2 regions of the Streptomyces sp. WAC03905 genome follow, and region 1 is predicted to be linked to the other one. Evidence: riboswitches for the same ligand, from Rfam matches in the RefSeq annotation. Region 1 holds a riboswitch; the other holds the start of a gene.
The links. Region 1 has a riboswitch for guanidine ahead of AC2RP6_RS24900 (DMT family transporter). Riboswitches for the same ligand answer to the same signal wherever they lie in the genome.

Region 1 (9,183 bases):
GAACCCGAAGACGGTGTTGGTGAACACGCCCGCCGCGGTCGCCGTCCCGTAGGTGGCGTAGCGCCGGAATCCGCCGGCCGCGACCGCACCGTAAAGGGCCACTCTCTGGCGCACCGTATCCCCTCCGTTTTCCACGTCGTTCCTACGTCGGCCAAAGCGCGCGAGCTTAGTGCGGAGGGGCGAGCCACGCGACCGATTTACCCCCGTCCGGAGCGGTTGTCACCGGCCATCGGGTAGACACCATGAGGTACAGAAGTGGATATTTCGAACAGCGTCGAGGAGTCCTGGAGATGAGCGACCCGTCACCACCCGCGGGCTGGACCCCTCGCGACCCGGACACCCCGCCCGCGGGCGGCGCGGGCGGCCGGGACGGCGCGGGCGGCCGGGACGGACCGGGCCGCCCGGGACACCTCGACCACCCGGACCGCCCGGGCCGTCCGGACCGCGCCGGGAAGAAGGCCCGCCGGCGGCGGACCGGCCCGCGCCGCCTCCTCCCCACCTGGCGCATGGTCCTCGGCACCGTCCTGCTCCTCGCCCTCCTGATCGGCGGCGGCCTCGTGGCCGGTTACCTGCTGGTCGACATCCCCCCGGCCAACGCCGCCGCGACCGCGCAGTCCAACGTCTACCTCTACTCCGACGACTCCCTGATCGCCCGCGACGGCGAGGTCAACCGCGTCAACGTGCCCCTCTCGCAGGTCCCGCTGACCGTCCAGGAGGCCGTACTGGCCGCGGAGGACCGGGACTTCTACTCCGAACGGGCGGTGGACCCCAAGGCCATGGTCCGCGCCGCCTGGAACACCGCCACCGGCAAAGGCACCCAGTCCGGTTCGACGATCACCCAGCAGTACGTCAAGAACTACTACCTGGGCCAGGAACAGACCCTCAAGCGCAAGGCCAAGGAATTCTTCATCGCGATCAAACTCGGCCGCGAGAAGTCGAAGGCCTACATCCTGGAGGGCTACCTCAACACCAGCTACTTCGGCCGCAACGCCTACGGCATCCAGGCCGCATCGCAGGCCTACTACGGCAAGGACGTCGGCAGCCTCACCACCGCAGAGGGCGCCTACCTCGCCACCCTCCTGAACTCCCCCAGCGCCTTCGACGTCGTCTCCCACCCGCAGAGCCGCCCCCGCGCACTCGCCCGCTGGAACTACGTACTCGACGGCATGGTGAAGAAGGGCTGGCTGCCCGCCGCCGAGCGCGCCGCCACGCGGTTCCCCGAACCCGGCAAGGTACGGGCCGCCGCCGGCCTGTCCGGCCAGCGCGGCTACCTCGTCGAGGCGGTGAAGGAGTTCATCCTCGACCGCGAGATCCTCGACGACAAGACCCTCGCCGAGGGCGGCTACCGCATCCGCACCACCATCGACCGGCGCCGCCAGGCCGACTTCGTCGAGGCCGTCGACGACCAGATGCTCGGCAAGCTCCGACCCGAGACCCGCACGGCGGACCGGCTGGTGCGGGCCGGCGGCGTCTCCATCGACCCGGCCACCGGCAAGGTCGTCGCCATGTACGGCGGTGTCGACTACACCCGGCAGTACGTCAACAACGCGACCCGGCACGACTACCAGGTCGCCTCCACCTTCAAGCCGTTCGTCTTCGCGGCCGCCGTCGAGAACGGCTCCCGCACCCAGGACGGCCGCAGGATCACCCCCAACACGGTCTACAACGGCGACAACAAGCGCCCCGTCGTCGGCGGCCGGATCCGCTTCGCCCCGGAGAACGAGGGCCAGGTCTCCTACGGCAACATCACCGTCAACACCGCCACCGACCTCTCGGTGAACGCCGTGTACGCGCAGATGGCCGTCGACGTCGGCACCGCCCGGGTCAAGAAGACCGCCATCGACCTGGGCGTCCCCGAGGACACCCCGAATTTCGTGGTCGGCCCGGCCATGGCGCTCGGCACCCTCCAGGCCAGCGTCCTCGACATGACGCAGGCCTACGCGACCCTCGCCGACCACGGTCGCCGCACCCCCTACACCTTCGTCGAGGAGATCGCGAAGGGCGGCGACAAGATCCCCCTGCCCGAACGGACCCCCGTCCAGGCCATCAGCCGCGAAGCCGCCGACACCACCACGTCCATGCTGGTCAGCGTCGTCGACAACGGCACCGGCACGGCCGCCCTCGCCGCCGGCCACCCCGCCGCCGGCAAGACGGGCACCGGCGAGCTGGACCGCTCGGCGTGGTTCGCGGCCTACACCCCGAACCTGGTCACGGTGGTCGCGATGATGGGCCAGGACCCCGACACCGGCACGCTGCAATCGCTGTACGGGGCACTCGGCGAATCCCGCATCGGCGGTGGCGGCTACCCGGCCCGGATCTGGGCCGCGTACACGAAGGCCGCACTGGAGGCCACCGACCCCGTCGACTTCGACCTCGACCTCCAGCCGGGCGCCGCACCGCCCCCGCCGCCGCCCTCCTCGCAGTCGAACCCGCCCGAGGAGACCCCGGACGAGGACGGCCCGTCCCCCTCGTCCCGGCCGACCCCACCGTCCGGCGGCCAGGACAACGCGGGGCAGGACAACGGCGGGCAGGACAACGGAGGCCAGGGCAACGGCGGCCAGGGCAACGGCGGCCGGGACAACGGCGGCCAGGGCAACGGGGGCCGCACCCAGGGCGGCCGCGACAACGGCGGCCAGGACGGTGGCCGCACCCAGGGCGGCCGGGACAACGGCGGTACGGGCACCGATGCCGGCACCGGCAATGGCACCGGCCAGGGCGACGAAGGCGGCACCGGCGGCCCGGGCGGCTCCGACGGCGGCGGCGTCGTCGGAGGCCCGCGCCCGCCGTCGGCGTTCCTCGAATGAGCGGGACCGGTAACCGGGGCAGTGACCGGGATCGGTGACCGGGATCAGCGACCGGGATCAGTGACCGGAGGTCGCCTTGAGCCCCACCACGGCGACCAGCAGCAGGCAGATGAAGAAGATCCGGGCGGCGGTGACGGGCTCACCCAGCACCGCCATACCGAGCACCGCGGCACCGGCGGCGCCGATGCCCACCCACACCCCGTACGCCGTACCGATGGGCAGCGTCTTCGCGGCGTAGGACAGCAGCACCATGCTGGCCACGATCCCGGCGCCCGTGAACACACTGGGCCAGAGCCGGGTGAAGCCCTCGGTGAATTTCATGCCGATCGACCAGCCCACTTCGAGCAGACCGGCGAGAAGAAGAAGAACCCAGGCCATGACGGCACCTCCGAGACATCGGGCGATACGGGGTGCGTCGTCTTGTCGTACCCGGTACGGCGCGTCTCGTCGGGTTCTCCCCCACCGTAGCAAAGGGCAGCGAAAAGGGCCGGTGACCTCCGCCACCGGCCCCCTCCCGCCGCTCCGCTACAGGTACAGCCCGGTGGAGTCCTCCGACCCCTCCAGCCGCTCCGCGGCCACGGCGTGCAGGTCCCGCTCGCGCATCAGCACGTACGTCGCCCCGCGCACCTCGACCTCGGCACGGTCCTCCGGGTCGTACAGCACCCGGTCACCGGGCTCGACGGTCCGGACGTTCTGCCCGACCGCGACGACCTCGGCCCAGGCCAGCCGCTTGCCCACCGCGGCCGTCGCCGGGATCAGGATGCCGCCGCCGGAGCGCCGCTCGCCCTCGGGCAGGTCGGACTTCACGAGCACGCGGTCGTGCAGCATGCGGATGGGCAGCTTGTCGTGGGTGGTGTTCTCGCTCACGCCCCGAACCTACCTGTCCGCACGCCTCCCGTACCGCGCAGGGTCATCCGCGCCTGCGGCGCGCCGAGACCACGAGCAGCCCGACCACACCGACCGCGAGCAGCGCGACGGGGACGACGCGCTCCAGGCGCGGGCTCCCGTCCTCGTGCCGCATGCCGTCACGCAGGTCGGTCACGACGCGGTTCACGGAGGCGAAGGCCCGCCCCGCGGTCTGGTCGACGGTCGAGGCGACCCGGGCCCGCGCGTCCCCGATGATCGTCTGCGGGTGCATGCGCACGCCGATCTCGTCGAGCGTCTCGGCGAGCTGCTCGCGGCGGCGGACGATGTCCGCCTCGATCTGTGCGGGGGTCCTGGCTTCCGACACCGCGCTGCCTCCGTCGTCGTGGTCGTGATCGTGTGGGGGCGTAGTCCGCCGTGAACAGTCTGTCAGCTTAGTCTCGTGACGTACCGATCCCCTCCCGAGGAGACTGTCAGATGAGCGAGCGACTCCAGCCGGGCGACACCGCCCCCGCCTTCACCCTGCCCGACGCGGACGGCAACGAGGTCTCGCTCGCCGACCACAAGGGCCGGAAGGTGATCGTCTACTTCTACCCCTCCGCGCTGACGCCGGGCTGCACGAAGCAGGCGTGCGACTTCACGGACAACCTGGACGTCCTGGCCGCGGCCGGCTACGACGTCATCGGCGTCTCCCCCGACAAGCCGGAGAAGCTGGCGAAGTTCCGCGAGCAGGAGCACCTGAAGGTCACGCTGGTCAGCGACCCGGAGAAGGAGACGCTGGCGGCGTACGGGGCCTTCGGCGAGAAGAAGCTGTACGGCAAGACGGTCACGGGCGTCATCCGCTCCACGGTGGTCGTCGACGAGTCGGGCAAGGTCGAGCACGCCTTCTACAACGTGAAGGCGACGGGCCACGTGGCCAAGATCCTCAAGGACCTGGCCATCTGACCCCCGAGCGGGCCGCCCCACCCGGCGCGGCCCGCTCCGCTTGTCGGCCGCTCCGAGCCGCACCCGTCCGGTCACCGGCTCGTTACTCCGTACGAGGGCCGCACGCGTGGCCGGGAGGGGAGAGCCGTGGGGGTCAGGTACACGCCGGAGCTGCTGCGAGCGGCAGCTCGCGGGACGGACAACTGGGACGACGCCGTCCGGTGGTGCGGGGGCACACCCAGCAGCGGCAGCAGGCGCTACCTGCGGGCGAAGATGCGGGAGAGCGGGGTCGACTGCTCCCATTTCCCCACCACGTGGGCACGGCACACAGAGGCGCGGCTCCGGGAGCTGGTGGCCGAGTCCGCATCCGTCGTGGAGGTGGTCAAGCGCCTCGGCATCAGCAACGTCGGGGGCAACCAGACGCACATCTCCCGGCGCATCGCGGCCCTGGGTATCGACACGTCCCATTTCGCCGCCACCCGCAATCCCCGTCCGAAGGGGGCGCTGGGGCCGACTCTGTCGCTCAGGAAGCCGCAGGACGGCAGGGTCCCGGGCGAGCGCCTCCTGCGTCAGCTGCTGAAGGCCGGAGTGCCGGAGGTGTGCGCCGAGTGCGGGATCGGCCCGTCCTGGAACGGCAGGCCGCTCCGCCACGAGGTCGATCACGTCAATGGCGAGTGGTGGGACAACCGGCGGGAGAACCTCCGTCTCCTGTGCCCCAACTGTCACGCGACCACGGACACTTACCGTGGCCGCAAGGGGAGGAAGCCCGCATGAGCGAGGTCAGGTTCACCAGGGACCTGCTCAGCCGAACCGCGCCCCGGGCCACCAGTCTGGTCGACCTGCTGAGGCTGCTGGGCGTGCCGCTCCTGGCAGGCCCCCGCCGGTACGTGGGCGCCAGGCTGGCCCACTACGGGATCGACACCTCCCACTTCGTGGACGAGCCACTCCCCGTCAGGATCCGGCAGCGCTACACGGCGGAACGGCTCCGGGAAGCGGCGGCCCGCACGGACAGCATCGCCGGGATGCTCTCTTTCATGGGCGTCGAGCCCTACAACAGTGCCCCTGTGCACATCGGCAAGCTGCTCGATCGCTTCGGGATCGACACGTCGCACTTCTCGCACCGGCCCCCTGCGCTGTCGCGCCGCTTCTTCGCCCGCGACGAGATCGAACCCGCAGTCGCCGGGTCGAAGAGCATGGCGGACGTCATGCGCGCGCTCGGCCACCATCCGTACGACGGAGCCGCACGCGCCAAGGCACGGCGCAGCATCGAGGAGTACGGGCTGGCGACCGGGCACTTCACGGGGCAGGGACACGCCCTTGGCAGCCGATCGCCCGGGCGCAGGTCCGCGGCGGAGATCCTCAGGCGGCTCGACGACGGATCCGCACGCACCAAGACGGCGACGCTCCGCCGTGCCCTCGACGACGTCGGCGTCCCGCATGTGTGTGCGGAGTGCGGTATCGGGGACGTCTGGCGCGGCCGCAGACTCGTCCTCGAGATCGATCACGTCAACGGTGACCGGCTGGACAATCGCCGAGCGAATCTCCGCTGTCTGTGCCCCTCGTGCCACAGCCAGACCCTGACCTTCGCCAAGCCGGGGCGCAAGGCCGTCCCTTCGCAACGGACTGCTGTCCGCGACCAGTAAGGTGGTCGCACGGGTCCGTACCCCAGCTGGCCGAGAGGGCGCCGGTTTAGGTCCGGTGTGTCGTGGGTTCGAGTCCCACCGGGCCCACGACGAAAGGGCGGTGTTCCCCACAGGAACACCGCCCTTCGGCGTGTGCGGGTGTCGTCAGTCCAGGAGGGCGCGGATGAAGGGGACCAGGGCGCGGAAGGCCTGGCCGCGGTGGGAGATGGCGTTCTTCTCGGCCGGGGTCAGTTCCGCGCAGGTGCGGGACTCGCCGACGGGCTGGAGGATCGGGTCGTAGCCGAAGCCGCCCGTGCCCGACGGGGAGTGGCGCAGGGTGCCGAGGAGGCGGCCCTCCACGACGCGTTCGGTGCCGTCGGGGAGTGCGAGGGCCGCCGCGCACGCGAAGTGGGCTCCGCGGTTCTCGTCGGCGATGTCGCCGAGCTGGGCGAGGAGCAGGTCCAGGTTGGCCTTGTCGTCGCCGTGGCGGCCGACCCAGCGTGCGGAGAAGATGCCGGGGGCGCCGTGCAGGACGTCCACGCAGAGGCCGGAGTCGTCGGCGACGGCGGGCAGACCGGTGGCTCGGGCCAGGGCGTGGGCCTTGAGGAGGGCGTTCTCGGCGAAGGTGACGCCGGTCTCCTTGACGTCGGGGATCTCCGGGTACGCGTCCGCGCCGACCAGCCCGTGGGGCAGGCCGGCGTCGGAGAGGATGGCGCGCAGTTCGGAGACTTTGCCCGCGTTGCGGGTCGCGAGGATCAGGCTGCTGGGCGTCGAGGTCATGCCCCCATTATCCCGGGGTGCAGACCTTGGAGATCTCGCTCGCGGCGTCGGCGACGGGCTGGATGTCCGGGACGGAGTTGCCGCTGTCGATGGAAGTGCGGACGTTCTTGACGGCCGTGTTCATCGAGTCGATGGCCTTGCCCAGGTCGGCGTTGTCGGTCTGGTCGCCGATCTTCTTGAGGTTCGCCTCGATCTGGTCGAGGGCGTTCTTGGCGTCCTGCGGGCTGTTGCCCGCCTGGGAGACGGCCTGCTGGAGGTCGTTCGCGCCGTCCGTGATGGCGACGGCGGTGTTCGCGCAGTCCATGGCCGTGGAGATGGCGTCGCAGGCGGTGAGGGCCGAGACGGTCAGGACGGCTGCCGCGGCGACCGCCGCTATGCGGAGCTTCATGCGTTTCTCCCGAGAGGACCTGTACGAAGTGGACGTGGGCGTGGGCGGGCACGGGCGGGCGCACGGTCGTTGCACCGTGCGCCCGTTGTCGTGTCCGTTGCTCCTTGGGACGCCGGGGGGCGTCCGCCGGTTGCCCGGCTACAGGCCCAGCGCGCCGCGCTGGATGGCTTCGAGGTCCGCGCAGCCGCCGGCGGCGAGGTCGAGGAGGGCGTTGAGTTCCTTGCGGTCGAAGGGCTCGCCCTCGGCGGTGCCCTGGACCTCGACGAAGCGGCCGTCGCCCGTGCAGACCACGTTCATGTCGGTCTCGGCGCGCACGTCCTCCTCGTAGCAGAGGTCGAGGAGCGGGACACCGTCGACGATGCCGACGCTGACGGCGGCGACGGTGCCGGTGAGGGGCTTGCGGCCGGCCTTGATCAGCTTCTTCTGCTGGCCCCAGGCGACGGCGTCGGCGAGGGCGACGTAGGCGCCGGTGATGGCGGCGGTGCGGGTGCCGCCGTCGGCCTGGAGGACGTCGCAGTCGAGGACGACGGTGTTCTCGCCGAGGGCCTTGTAGTCGATGACGGCGCGCAGGGAGCGGCCGATGAGGCGGGAGATCTCGTGGGTGCGGCCGCCGATCTTGCCGCGGACGGATTCGCGGTCGCCGCGGGTGTTGGTGGAGCGCGGCAGCATCGAGTACTCGGAGGTGACCCAGCCTTCGCCGCTGCCCTTGCGCCAGCGCGGGACGCCTTCGGTGAAGGAGGCGGTGCAGAAGACCTTGGTGTCTCCGAAGGAGATGAGGACGGAGCCCTCGGCGTGCTTGCTCCATCCGCGTTCGATGGTGACCGGGCGGAGCTGTTCGGGCGTACGGCCGTCGATGCGAGACATGGGTCCGAGCCTAGTGGACACCCCTCTGCGCGCAGACCCGTCTCTGCGCGAGGACCCCGCCTCCGTGCAAGGACCCCGCCCCTACGCGAAGACCCCGTCCGGGGTGCGGGACGGGGTCCGTCGGTGCTTCGGGCCGTGGGCCCTGGCTCAGGGGGTGCGGGTCACATCATGTCTTCGATGTCGGCGGCGATGGGGTCGGCGTCGGTGCCGATGACGACCTGGACCGCGGTGCCCATGCGGACGACGCCGTGGGCGCCGGCGGCCTTGAGGGCGGCCTCGTCCACGAGGTCGGGGTTGACGACCTCGGTGCGCAGGCGGGTGATGCAGCCTTCGACCTCTTCGATGTTCTCGATGCCGCCGAGCCCGGCGACGATCTTCTCAGCCTTGGTGGCCATGTGTTTCTCCCTGAGTGATGCGAAGAACGAGTCTCAGCGGCCGGAACATGGATACCCACCCGCACGGCCCGCGTTGTCACGGTAACGCACGGTTGGCCCATCTACGCGAGCGCGTGTCCGGTCCCTGCCGAATGATGACGATCAGCAGCAACCTGCCCACAACTGGTCTACACCAGTGTGCACGGAACTGCTGCCGCATCCAAAAAGCCGTATGCAAAAACCGTGCCGGTCAGGGAGACGCCGATGAGTGCGAGCAGCACCGCCGCAGTACCACGACCGTCCCGGCGCAACAGCCTCTACCAGGGGCTGCAGAAGATGGGGCGGAGCCTGCAGCTGCCGATCGCGGTACTGCCGGCGGCCGGCATCCTGAACCGGCTGGGGCTGATCGACGCCGAGGGGACCGGTGTCTGGCCGCAGATCGCCAAGGTGATGGCGGCGGCGGGCGGCGCCCTGCTCAACGCCGACCTCGGCCTGCCGCTGCTCTTCTGCGTCGGCGTCGCGATCGGGATGGCGAAGAAGGCGGACGGTTCGACGGCGCTGGC
Region 2 (9,183 bases), 4.9 Mb from region 1:
CCGGGGCTGGTCGTGGGGCGTGGGGACGTGCGTGGGGGTGGTCATGCTCTGCTCCTCCTTCAGCCCGCGAACCAGCGCACGGGGCGCGGGGCGAGGTTCTGGTACACGTGCTTGGTCTCGCGGTACTCGGCCAGTCCGGACGGGCCCAGTTCGCGCCCGATGCCGGACTTGCCGAAGCCGCCCCACTCCGCCTGCGGCAGGTACGGGTGGAAGTCGTTGATCCAGACGGTGCCGTGGCGCAGCCGGCCCGCCACCCGGCGGCCGCGTCCGGCGTCGGAGGTCCACACGGCGCCGGCGAGGCCGTACTCGGTGTCGTTGGCGAGCGCGACGGCCTCGGCCTCGGTGCGGAAGGTCTCGACGGTCAGGACGGGCCCGAAGACCTCTTCCCGGACGACGCGCATCCCCCGGTGGCAGCGGTCGAGCACGGTCGGGCGGTAGAAGTAGCCGGGCTCGTCGGGCCGTACGCCGCCGGAGCGCAGTACGGCTCCCTCGGCGAGGGCGGAGGCGACGTACTCCTCGGTGCGGTCGCGCTGGGCGGCCGAGACCATCGGGCCGCACTCCACGCCCGGGTCGGTGCCGCGGCCGAGGCGGATCCGGTCGGCGCGGCGGGCGAGTTCGGAGACGAAGCGCTCGGCGACGCTCTCCTCGACGATGAGCCGGGAGCCCGCGGAGCAGACCTGGCCGCTGTGCATGAAGGCGGCGTTGAGCGCCTGGTCGACGGCGGTGTCGAAGCCTTCCTGGGTGGCGCAGGCGTCGGCGAAGACGACGTTGGGGTTCTTGCCGCCGAGTTCGAGGGCGACCTTCTTGACGGTGTCGGCGGCGGCGCGCATCACCTTCGTACCGCTGGTGAGACCGCCGGTGAAGGAGACCAGGTCGACGTCGGGGTGGGCGGCGAGCCGGGCGCCGACGGGGTCGCCGGGGCCGGTGACCAGGTTCGCGACGCCGGCCGGGAGGCCCGCCTCGACCAGAATGCCGATGAGGGCGGCCGTGGACAGCGGGGTGATCTCACTGGGCTTGATCACGAAGGTGTTGCCGGCGGCGAGGGCGGGGGCGATCTTCCACGAGGCCTGGAGGAGCGGGTAGTTCCAGGGGGTGATCAGGGCGCAGACCCCGACCGGTTCGTGGACGACGACGCTGTGGACGTCGGGGGTGCCGGCGTCGACGACGCGGCCCGCGCTCTCGCCGGAGACGAGGTCGGCGAAGTACAGGAAGGCGTCGGCGACGCAGTCCACGTCGACGCGGCCCTCCTCCACCGTCTTGCCCGCGTCGCGGCTCTCCAGCAGGGCGAGGCGTTCGCGGTCGCGGTGGAGCAGGACGGCGGCGCGGCGCAGCAGCGCCGCGCGCTCCAGAACGGGGGTCCGGGGCCACTCCCCGCCGTCGAAGGCCGCGCGGGCGGCGCTGACGGCCGCGTCGGTGTCCGCGGCGCCGCCCTCGGCGACGACCGCGAGGACCGTGGCGTCCGCCGGGTCGAGGACCTCTCGGGTCGCTCCTGAGATCGCGGAACGCCATGTCCCGGCGATGTGGATGGTCGTCTGCTCGGACACGACGCGCTGCACCTCCGATTCCGCCACCGCGGCGTACCCGCGGTGGTGCTGCTCGGGCGCGCTTGCCCCGGTCCGCCGCAGACATGTCCCATCCGTCACTGGAAGTGACGGGAGTCACTGTCCGTTGCCCCAACGGGATTTGGTGCAGATATTGACATATCGGACACCGCGGAGCGTGTCGGGCCGACTCGCGTACGGCAGGACCAGCAGGTCAGGGCATGACGACCGGCAACCCCTCGGAGTCCGAGCGCCGTTCCAGCAGAACTACACCTGAACCGCGGCGAGCGAGCAGGATCGCGGCGGCACCGTCGGCGGGGCCGGCACCGCTGACGACGGCGCATTCGGCCCGGAGCCCGCCGGCGGGGTCGCTCGGCCGGGCTCTCAGGTGTTCGCCAGCAGGCGGTGGCGCTCGTCGGAGGTGAGGCCACCGCGCACACCGTACGGAATCCGCTCGGCGAGGGCGCGGCGGCGGCACGGAAGGCGGACCGGGCAGCGTCCGCACACGGCCTTCGCGGCCTCCTCGCGCGCACGGACGGCTTCGGCCCGCTCGTTCGCGCCCCGCTCGAAGACCGCCCGTTCCCCGGAGCGGCACGGTCCGTCGAGCGGCGCGTCGTGTCGGGGGTGGAGGAGTACGTCCGTACGGGAGTTGTCGGTCACGCCCGGCTTCCTTCCGGCAGGGGCGGCCCGTGGTGACCGCCTGTTCCCCCCGTATCACCGGAACCCGCGAGTCCATGCGTCGTCAGATGGTCCCACGCCCCGTCAAGGCATCGGCGCCCAAGGCCCCGTACCCAACCCTCAGGGCCGTCACCTGGGGTTTCTTGGTGGACGGTTGGCTTCTGCGTGCCGTAGTTTCCCTGTGCGCGCTCAACCCGGGCGTCTGCGCACCGCGCCCGTGGGGAGTTCCACCGCGTCATGTCCTCGGCCCGTCCCGACGTTCTCCGGCCCCGTCCGCCGCTGGCCCACCCGGCCTCCAGCCCCACTCGTGCTCTGCTCGGGGTGCTGCACGCCACGCTGACGGCCGCCGCGGCAGGCGATCTCGTGTCCCTGTACTCCGGGTTCCGGGTGCGCGCCGCGGTGGAGGGGGACGGCGGGTTCGCCTTCATCGCCGAGGACCGGTGGGTGACCCTGAACACGATGCTCGCCCGCGTCGAGTCGTTCCGGCTGCTGACGGTGCTCGTGTGCGCGGCCGTGTTCATCATGTGGTTCCACCGCATCCGGTTGCGGGCCGGCATGCTGGCACCCACCGCGTTCCGCCGTGGTCCGGGGTGGGCGATCGGCGGCTGGTTCGTTCCCGTGGCCTGCCTCTGGATGCCGTACCGGATCGCCAACGAGGCCTGGACGGTCGGCCTTCGGGGGGCGAAGGGCCCCTACTGGCCGCTGAACCTCTGGTGGGCGTCGTTCGTCGGCTCGCTCCTGCTCGGCCGGTACGCGAACGCGCGCGCCCGGCGGGTCGACGACCTCGGCCCGTACCTGGACGCGGTGACCCTGGGCATGGTGGCGGCGGTCCTGAGCATCGTCGCGGCGGGCGCCGCCATGTTCTTCGCGGCCCGCCTGACCCTCATGCTGGACGGCGACGGGAACGCGGCCGCCCGCCGGTGAGCCGGGGGCGGCCGCGCGGCCCCGACGTCACAGCCGCCAGTGCGCACCCGCTCGGGAGTCCACGTGCACCACGTGCCCGCCGACGCGGACCACGTGGTGGTCGGGGCCGGACCAGGAGCCCGTGGCGCCGTCCGTGTCGGGCAGCGGGGTCCAGACCTCCAGGAAGGTGCTGCCGTCCGGGTTGGTGCCCGACTCGACGAGGTTCTCGCCGTCCCGGCGGAGGGTGCCGGTGTCGTCGCCGGGCTCGCCCGTGAGGTGGTGGAAGCGCACCCGGGAGCCGTCGTAGGAGGTCGTGCCGGCGAAGCCGCGGCTGTCGGCGTAGTACGGCCCGGCCTGCAGCCAGATCACTGCGGCGTCCCCCTCCTCGACGAGCGGTCCGCCGTTGCGGCTGATGCCGCGCCGCAACCAGGCGCCGCGCTCGGGTACCGGGATCCCGCCGGACCCGCCGGACCCGCCGGACCCGCCGGACGTTCCCGGCTCAGGCACGGTCGTCGGCGGCCGGGGCGTGGTCCACCGCCAGGAGTGTCAGCGGTACGTTGCCGCGTACCGCCTGCGCGTACGGGCAGACCTCGTCGGCCCGGTGCAGCAGCGGCTGGAGGTCCGCCGCGGGCCAGCCGGGCAGGCTGACGGTGAGGGTGACCGCGAGGCCATAGCCCGCGGGCGTGTCCGTCGTACCGAGTTCCACCGCACAGGCCACCCGCGCGGCGGAGGCGTCCGCCCCGAACTCGGCGGCCACTTCCGCGAACGCGGAGGTGAAACAGGCCGCGAAGCCGGCCGCGAAGAGCTGCTCGGGGTTGGTGGTGCCCGGCACCTTCTTGCGCGGCGGCGCGAGGCGGACGTCCAGGCGGCCGTCGTCCGTGCGGACGGATCCGCTGCGGCCTCCGACGGCGTGCGCGGTCGTCCGGTAGAGGCTGCTGGTGAGTGGCACGGTCATGACGTTCGGCCCATCCTGCTCGACGAGGACGCTGCCCGGGAGCGGACAGCGGGCGGTGCCGCGCGTGCGGCACCTCGCGCGTCGTCGTGCGTAACCGGGTACGGCGCATCTCGTCCGGGGCCGGGGACCGGGCCGCCGGACAATCTAGCAGCGGTTCCGGCGGGATCGGCAGGACGCCCCGGGTGCTGTTCCTCACCCGTCCGAAGTCCGGCCCCCGGTCCCGTCGCCGACCCCGGCCCCGGCCCCGGCCCCGTCCACGGTCCCGGTCCCGTCCCCGGTCCCGTCCGCGGTCCCGGTCGCTTCGACGGCCGGGGCGGCGGGCCGGCACCGGCTGCGGTACGCGCCGGGCGGGATGCCCTCCCACCGGGTGAAGGCACGGACCAGGGCCGTCGCCCCGCTCAGGCCCACGAGCGGCGCGATCCGGTCCAGGGGCAGGGCCGTGGTCTCCAGCAGCCGCCGGGCGCGGCCGTGGCGGGCGGTGTCGAGGAGCGCGCGCCACGACGTGCCCTCCGCGTGCAGGGCCCGGCGCAGGGTGCGGACGCTGAGGTTGAGCTGCCGGGCGGGGCCCTCGGGGCCCGCGTCCTCCAGCGCGGCGTGGTCCAGCCACTGCCGGACGCGCTCGGCGACGGACGGGGCGGCCGCGGACAGTTGGCGCAGGAGGCGGTCGGCGTAGGCCCGGTGGAGGCCGTTGAGCACCGGATCGTAGAGGGGGCGGCGCCTGTCGAGGTCCTCGCCGGCGACCGTGATCCCGTTCTCCGCGGCGTCGAAGGTGACGGGGCAGCCGAAGACCCGGGCGTACGGCTCGGCCGAGCCCGCCCGCGGGTGGGCGAACGACACCGCCAGGGGCGCCCAGTCGTCGCCGGCGATCCAACGCGCGGCCCGCACCATGCTGCTGACGACCGCCTCCACCTGCTGGGGGTGCATGGCGCTCGGGCCGACGGTCGGCCGGTAGCAGACGCGGCCGACGCCGCCCCGGCGGTGCAGGGTCACCGTGCCCGCCTGGCTCACCAGGGGGTGGTAGCGCTCGGCCGCCCGTGCGGCGTCGGCGAGGCCGGCGCTGGTGAGGATCAGGTGGCCGAGGATGTGCAGGGCGTCGGGACGGATCCGGTCGCCCACGAGGAGGCCGGTGTGCGGGCCGGCATCGCCGGCGGCGAGCACCTCGTCCCACAGGGCGCGCATCTCGTCGTACTCCAGCCGGTCCGTGGGCACGGTCCGGGAACCGGGACCGCCGCCCCCCGCCTCGGTCGTCGCGCTGAGGACGGCGAGGGCGTAGGACGCGTTGACGGACGGGCCGGGGACGGAGGTGGACACGGCCGTCAGTCAATGCGGGCGCACCACCCCCGTCAAGGGCGTCCGCGGGACGCCCGCGCGCGGGGCGCCGGGTCCGGAGAGTCAACGCCTTGGCCGTCGGAGTCAATGACGGCCCGGCGGGCGGCTCCTAGGGTCGTCCTTCGGACACCGAGGATCAGGGGGTCGGGCCCCTGGGCCGCGGAAGCGTACGTGCTGCCCTGATTACCACCGCTCAGAGGAGTACGCCGTGATTCTCTTCCTGCTCCCGGCAGGCGACTACGACCCCACCGAAGCGGCGGTGCCCTGGGCGGCGCTGCGGGACGCCGGCTTCGAGGTGCGGTTCGCGACGCCCGACGGGAAGGTCGCGCTCGCCGATCCCCGGCTCACCGACCTCGGCTTCTCCTGGCTGTCGCCCTGGCTGATGACCCGCCGTGCCGAACTGGCCGCCTACCGGCGCCTCACCGAGGACCCGTCCTTCCTCGCCCCCTTCTCCTACGCGGACGTGGACGCGGAGGTCGATCCGGCCGACATCGCGGGCCTGTTCGTGCCGGGCGGCCACGCCCCCCGCATGCGGACCCTGCTCGAGAACGCCACCGCCCAGCGGCTGTTCGCCCGGATCTTCACCCGGGGCCTGCCGGTCGGGGCCGTCTGCCACGGTGTGCTGCTGGCCGCCCGCGCCCAGGACCCCGCGACCGGACGCTCGGTCCTGTACGGGCGGCGGACGACGGCACTGACGGCCCTGCTGGAGCTGACCGGGTGGAACCTCACCCGGTTCTGGCTGGGGCGCTACTACCGCACGTACCGCACCACCGTGCAGCAGGAGGTCACGGCGGCGCTCGCCGATCCGCGCCACTTCCTCGCCGGCCCGCCGCTGCCCGTTCGCGACACGGCCGCCCGGCCCGGTCGCGGCTTCACCGTGACGGACGGCAATTACGTCTCGGCGCGGTGGCCCGGTGACTGCCACCGCCTCGCGGCCGACTACCTGGCCCTGGTCCGTGCCCGTGCGGCGGGAGCGGTGGACCGCCCCGTGTGATCCCCCGTCCGCGCGGGCGGCGGTGTCCGGGGCCGAAGAAGACCATCTCCGCAGGGTCGTGCACGCTTCGTGGAAGGGATGGGGATGAATCGACGAAGAGCCTCAGGACGGCGCCGCCAATACCTCCTGATCGGCCTGGTCCTCGCGTTGGTGACGCTGGCCCTCGGGCCCGCGGCCGCCGGCGCGCCGGCCGGGCCGCAGTGGTGGGAGCCCGTGGCGCGACCGGCCCCGGACTCGCAGGTCAACGTCACCGGCGAGCCGTTCACCGGTACCGACGCACAGGGCCGCGTCCGCGGCTACGTGGACGCGCACGTCCACCTGATGTCCGACGAGGGCTTCGGAGGACGGCTGGTCTGCGGAAAGGTCTTCTCCCCGGCAGGGGTTGCGGACGCGCTGAAGGACTGTCCCGAGCACTATCCGAACGGCGTCCTCGCCCTCTTCGACATGATCACCAAGGGCGGTGACGGCCGGCACGACCCGAACGGCTGGCCGACGTTCCGCGACTGGCCGGCCCATGACTCCGCCACCCACCAGCAGACGTACTACGCGTGGGTGGAGCGGGCCTGGCGGGGCGGGCAGCGGATCCTGGTGAACGACATGGTCACCAACGGGGTCATCTGCTCGCTGTACTTCTTCAAGGACCGCGGCTGCGACGAGATGACCGCGATCCGGCTCCAGATCCAGAAGACGTACGAACTCCAGGCCTACGTGGACGCCATGTACGGCGGCGCGGGCAAGGGCTGGTTCCGGGTCGTCACCGACCCCGGCCAGGCGCGCCAGGTCATCCAGGAGGGCAAGCTCGCCGTGGTCCTCGGGGTGGAGACCTCCGAGCCGTTCGGCTGCAAGCAGGTGCTGGACAGTGCCCGGTGCACCATGGAGGACATCGACCGCGGACTGGACGAACTGCACCGGCTTGGCGTGCGCAGCATGTTCCTGTGCCACAAGTTCGACAACGCCCTGTGCGGCGTACGGTTCGACACCGGCACCCAGGGCATGGCCATCAACGCCGGGCAGTTCCTCTCGACGGGCACCTTCTGGAGCACGGAGACCTGTACCGGCCCCGAGCACGACAACCCGATCGGGTTCGGGCTGACCGCCGGGGCGGCGGCCGGGCACGACGGTCACGCCGCGAGTGCGGCGAGCGCCGGCCCCCCGCAGGCCGGGACCGATGCCGAGGCGGCGGCCCGGATCCGGGCCGCCCTGCCCGAAGGCGTCGAACTGCCGCAGTACGGCGGCGCCTCCCTGCAGGCGGCGCAGTGCAACCGCCGGGGCCTCACCGCGCTGGGCGAGTACGCGGTGCTGGGCATGACGAAGCGCGGCATGATGCTGGAGATCGACCACATGAGCGTCAAGGCGGCGAACCAGGCACTGCGCGTGCTCGAAGCCGAGCGCTACTCCGGCGTCCTGTCCACGCACGGCTGGATGGACGAGAACTGGACCGAGCGGGTGTACCGTCTGGGCGGCTTCATCGCGGGCCACATGTTCGAGGCGCCCGCCTTCGCCGCCGAGGCGCGTGAACACGCCGCCCTGCGTGCCCGGTACGGCGCCGGGTACGGCATCGGCACCGACATGAACGGCTTCGCCTGGCTGCCCGGTCCCCGGGCCGCGGCCGGCGATCAGGTCCGCTATCCCTTCCGCAGCCCCGACGGCGGCTCCGTCCTCGACCGGCAGGTCACCGGTTCTCGCGTGTGGGACGTCAACACGGACGGCGGGGGCACCCACTACGGCCTCGTGCCGGACTGGATCGAGGACATCCGGGTCACCGGCGGCCAGGACGTGGTGGACGAGCTGATGCAGGGCGCCGAGGGCTACCTGCGCACGTGGGGGCGCGCCCACGGTCACACCACCCCGTACGTGCCCCTGGTGCGCGGCTACCGCCCGCACGCCGGGCACCTGGCCTCCTCACGGCCGCTGCCCGCCGGATTCACCCACGAAGGAGTCTGGAGGGTGCTGCGGGACCCGGCGCCGGGCACGGTCCGGCTCTACGAGTGCAAGGTGGCCGGCCACTCGCTGCTGACCCACGATCCGGGGTGCGAGGGCCGGCAGCCCCTCGGCGCGGTCGGATACGCGTACACGAAGGCGGTGCCGGGCTCGGTACCCCTCTACCGGTGCTACGTGCCGTCCGTCTTCGACCACTTCGTCTCCACCCGCGCCGACTGCGAGGGCCCGTACGTGCGCGAGGGCCTGCTCGGCCACGTGATGCCGGTGGCGGCGTCGCCGTAGCGGCGGGAGCGGACGGGGTGCCCCCGGCGCGTGCGGCCCGGGGGCACCTCCGCCCGGAGGCCCGCCTAGGGGCGGGAGGACCGACGCTACTTCGACGACACGACCTGGTCGGCCTCTGCGCCGAGGATGCTGTCGACGTGGGCGGCGAGCGCGGAGCGCAGGCCGTCCGGGGACATCTTCTGTTCGTCGATCAGGTACGCGACGAGGTCGGCGCGGATGGCCGCCAGCAGTGCGTGGGCGGTGAAGTCCGCGTCGGGGACGCCGGGTACCAGGTCGAGCGCCGCCCGCAGCGTTTCGTGCCACCAGCCGTAATGCTGGGCGTGGTACGGGCTGCTGAGGCCCGCGTCCTCGGCGGCCGCCATCAGGTTCCGGTTCTCGATCTTGAAGGTCAGCGAGGTGTCCAGGAGGGCCAGCACCCGCTCCCGCGGTGCGGAACCGGTCGCCTCCTGCACCTCGCGCACGGTGCGCTGCAGCGGTTCGAGGCGGGAGGTGATCACGGCGGCGATCAGCCCGGCGCGGTCGCCGAAGCGGCGGAAGAGGGTGCCCTTGCCGACGCCCGC

Region 2: another riboswitch for guanidine. It lies ahead of AC2RP6_RS03195 (Ohr family peroxiredoxin); the one in region 1 lies ahead of AC2RP6_RS24900 (DMT family transporter).

Annotation. Positions count from the first base shown of each region.
Region 1 is NZ_JBXYDZ010000003.1:4,958,413-4,967,595, reverse strand. It holds gene AC2RP6_RS24910 (ABC transporter permease) at 1-114, opposite strand, end outside; gene AC2RP6_RS24905 (transglycosylase domain-containing protein) at 291-2,804, shown strand; gene AC2RP6_RS24900 (DMT family transporter) at 2,862-3,182, opposite strand; guanidine-III (ykkC-III) riboswitch at 3,214-3,283, opposite strand; gene AC2RP6_RS24895 (GroES family chaperonin) at 3,330-3,671, opposite strand; gene AC2RP6_RS24890 (DUF3618 domain-containing protein) at 3,715-4,035, opposite strand; gene bcp (thioredoxin-dependent thiol peroxidase) at 4,146-4,613, shown strand; gene AC2RP6_RS24880 (HNH endonuclease signature motif containing protein) at 4,740-5,366, shown strand; gene AC2RP6_RS24875 (HNH endonuclease signature motif containing protein) at 5,363-6,235, shown strand; tRNA gene AC2RP6_RS24870 (tRNA-Leu) at 6,247-6,322, shown strand; gene rdgB (RdgB/HAM1 family non-canonical purine NTP pyrophosphatase) at 6,380-6,994, opposite strand; gene AC2RP6_RS24860 (hypothetical protein) at 7,002-7,382, opposite strand; gene rph (ribonuclease PH) at 7,521-8,246, opposite strand; gene AC2RP6_RS24850 (PTS sugar transporter subunit IIB) at 8,408-8,641, opposite strand; gene AC2RP6_RS24845 (PTS transporter subunit EIIC) at 8,885-9,183, shown strand, end outside.
Region 2 is NZ_JBXYDZ010000003.1:59,230-68,412, forward strand. It holds gene AC2RP6_RS03170 (GMC family oxidoreductase) at 1-45, opposite strand, end outside; gene AC2RP6_RS03175 (aldehyde dehydrogenase family protein) at 60-1,544, opposite strand; gene AC2RP6_RS03180 (WhiB family transcriptional regulator) at 1,926-2,201, opposite strand; gene AC2RP6_RS03185 (DUF4328 domain-containing protein) at 2,457-3,143, shown strand; gene AC2RP6_RS03190 (hypothetical protein) at 3,171-3,629, opposite strand; gene AC2RP6_RS03195 (Ohr family peroxiredoxin) at 3,622-4,077, opposite strand; guanidine-III (ykkC-III) riboswitch at 4,153-4,213, opposite strand; gene AC2RP6_RS03200 (AraC family transcriptional regulator) at 4,270-5,388, opposite strand; gene AC2RP6_RS03205 (type 1 glutamine amidotransferase domain-containing protein) at 5,615-6,400, shown strand; gene AC2RP6_RS03210 (discoidin domain-containing protein) at 6,479-8,623, shown strand; gene AC2RP6_RS03215 (TetR/AcrR family transcriptional regulator) at 8,710-9,183, opposite strand, start outside.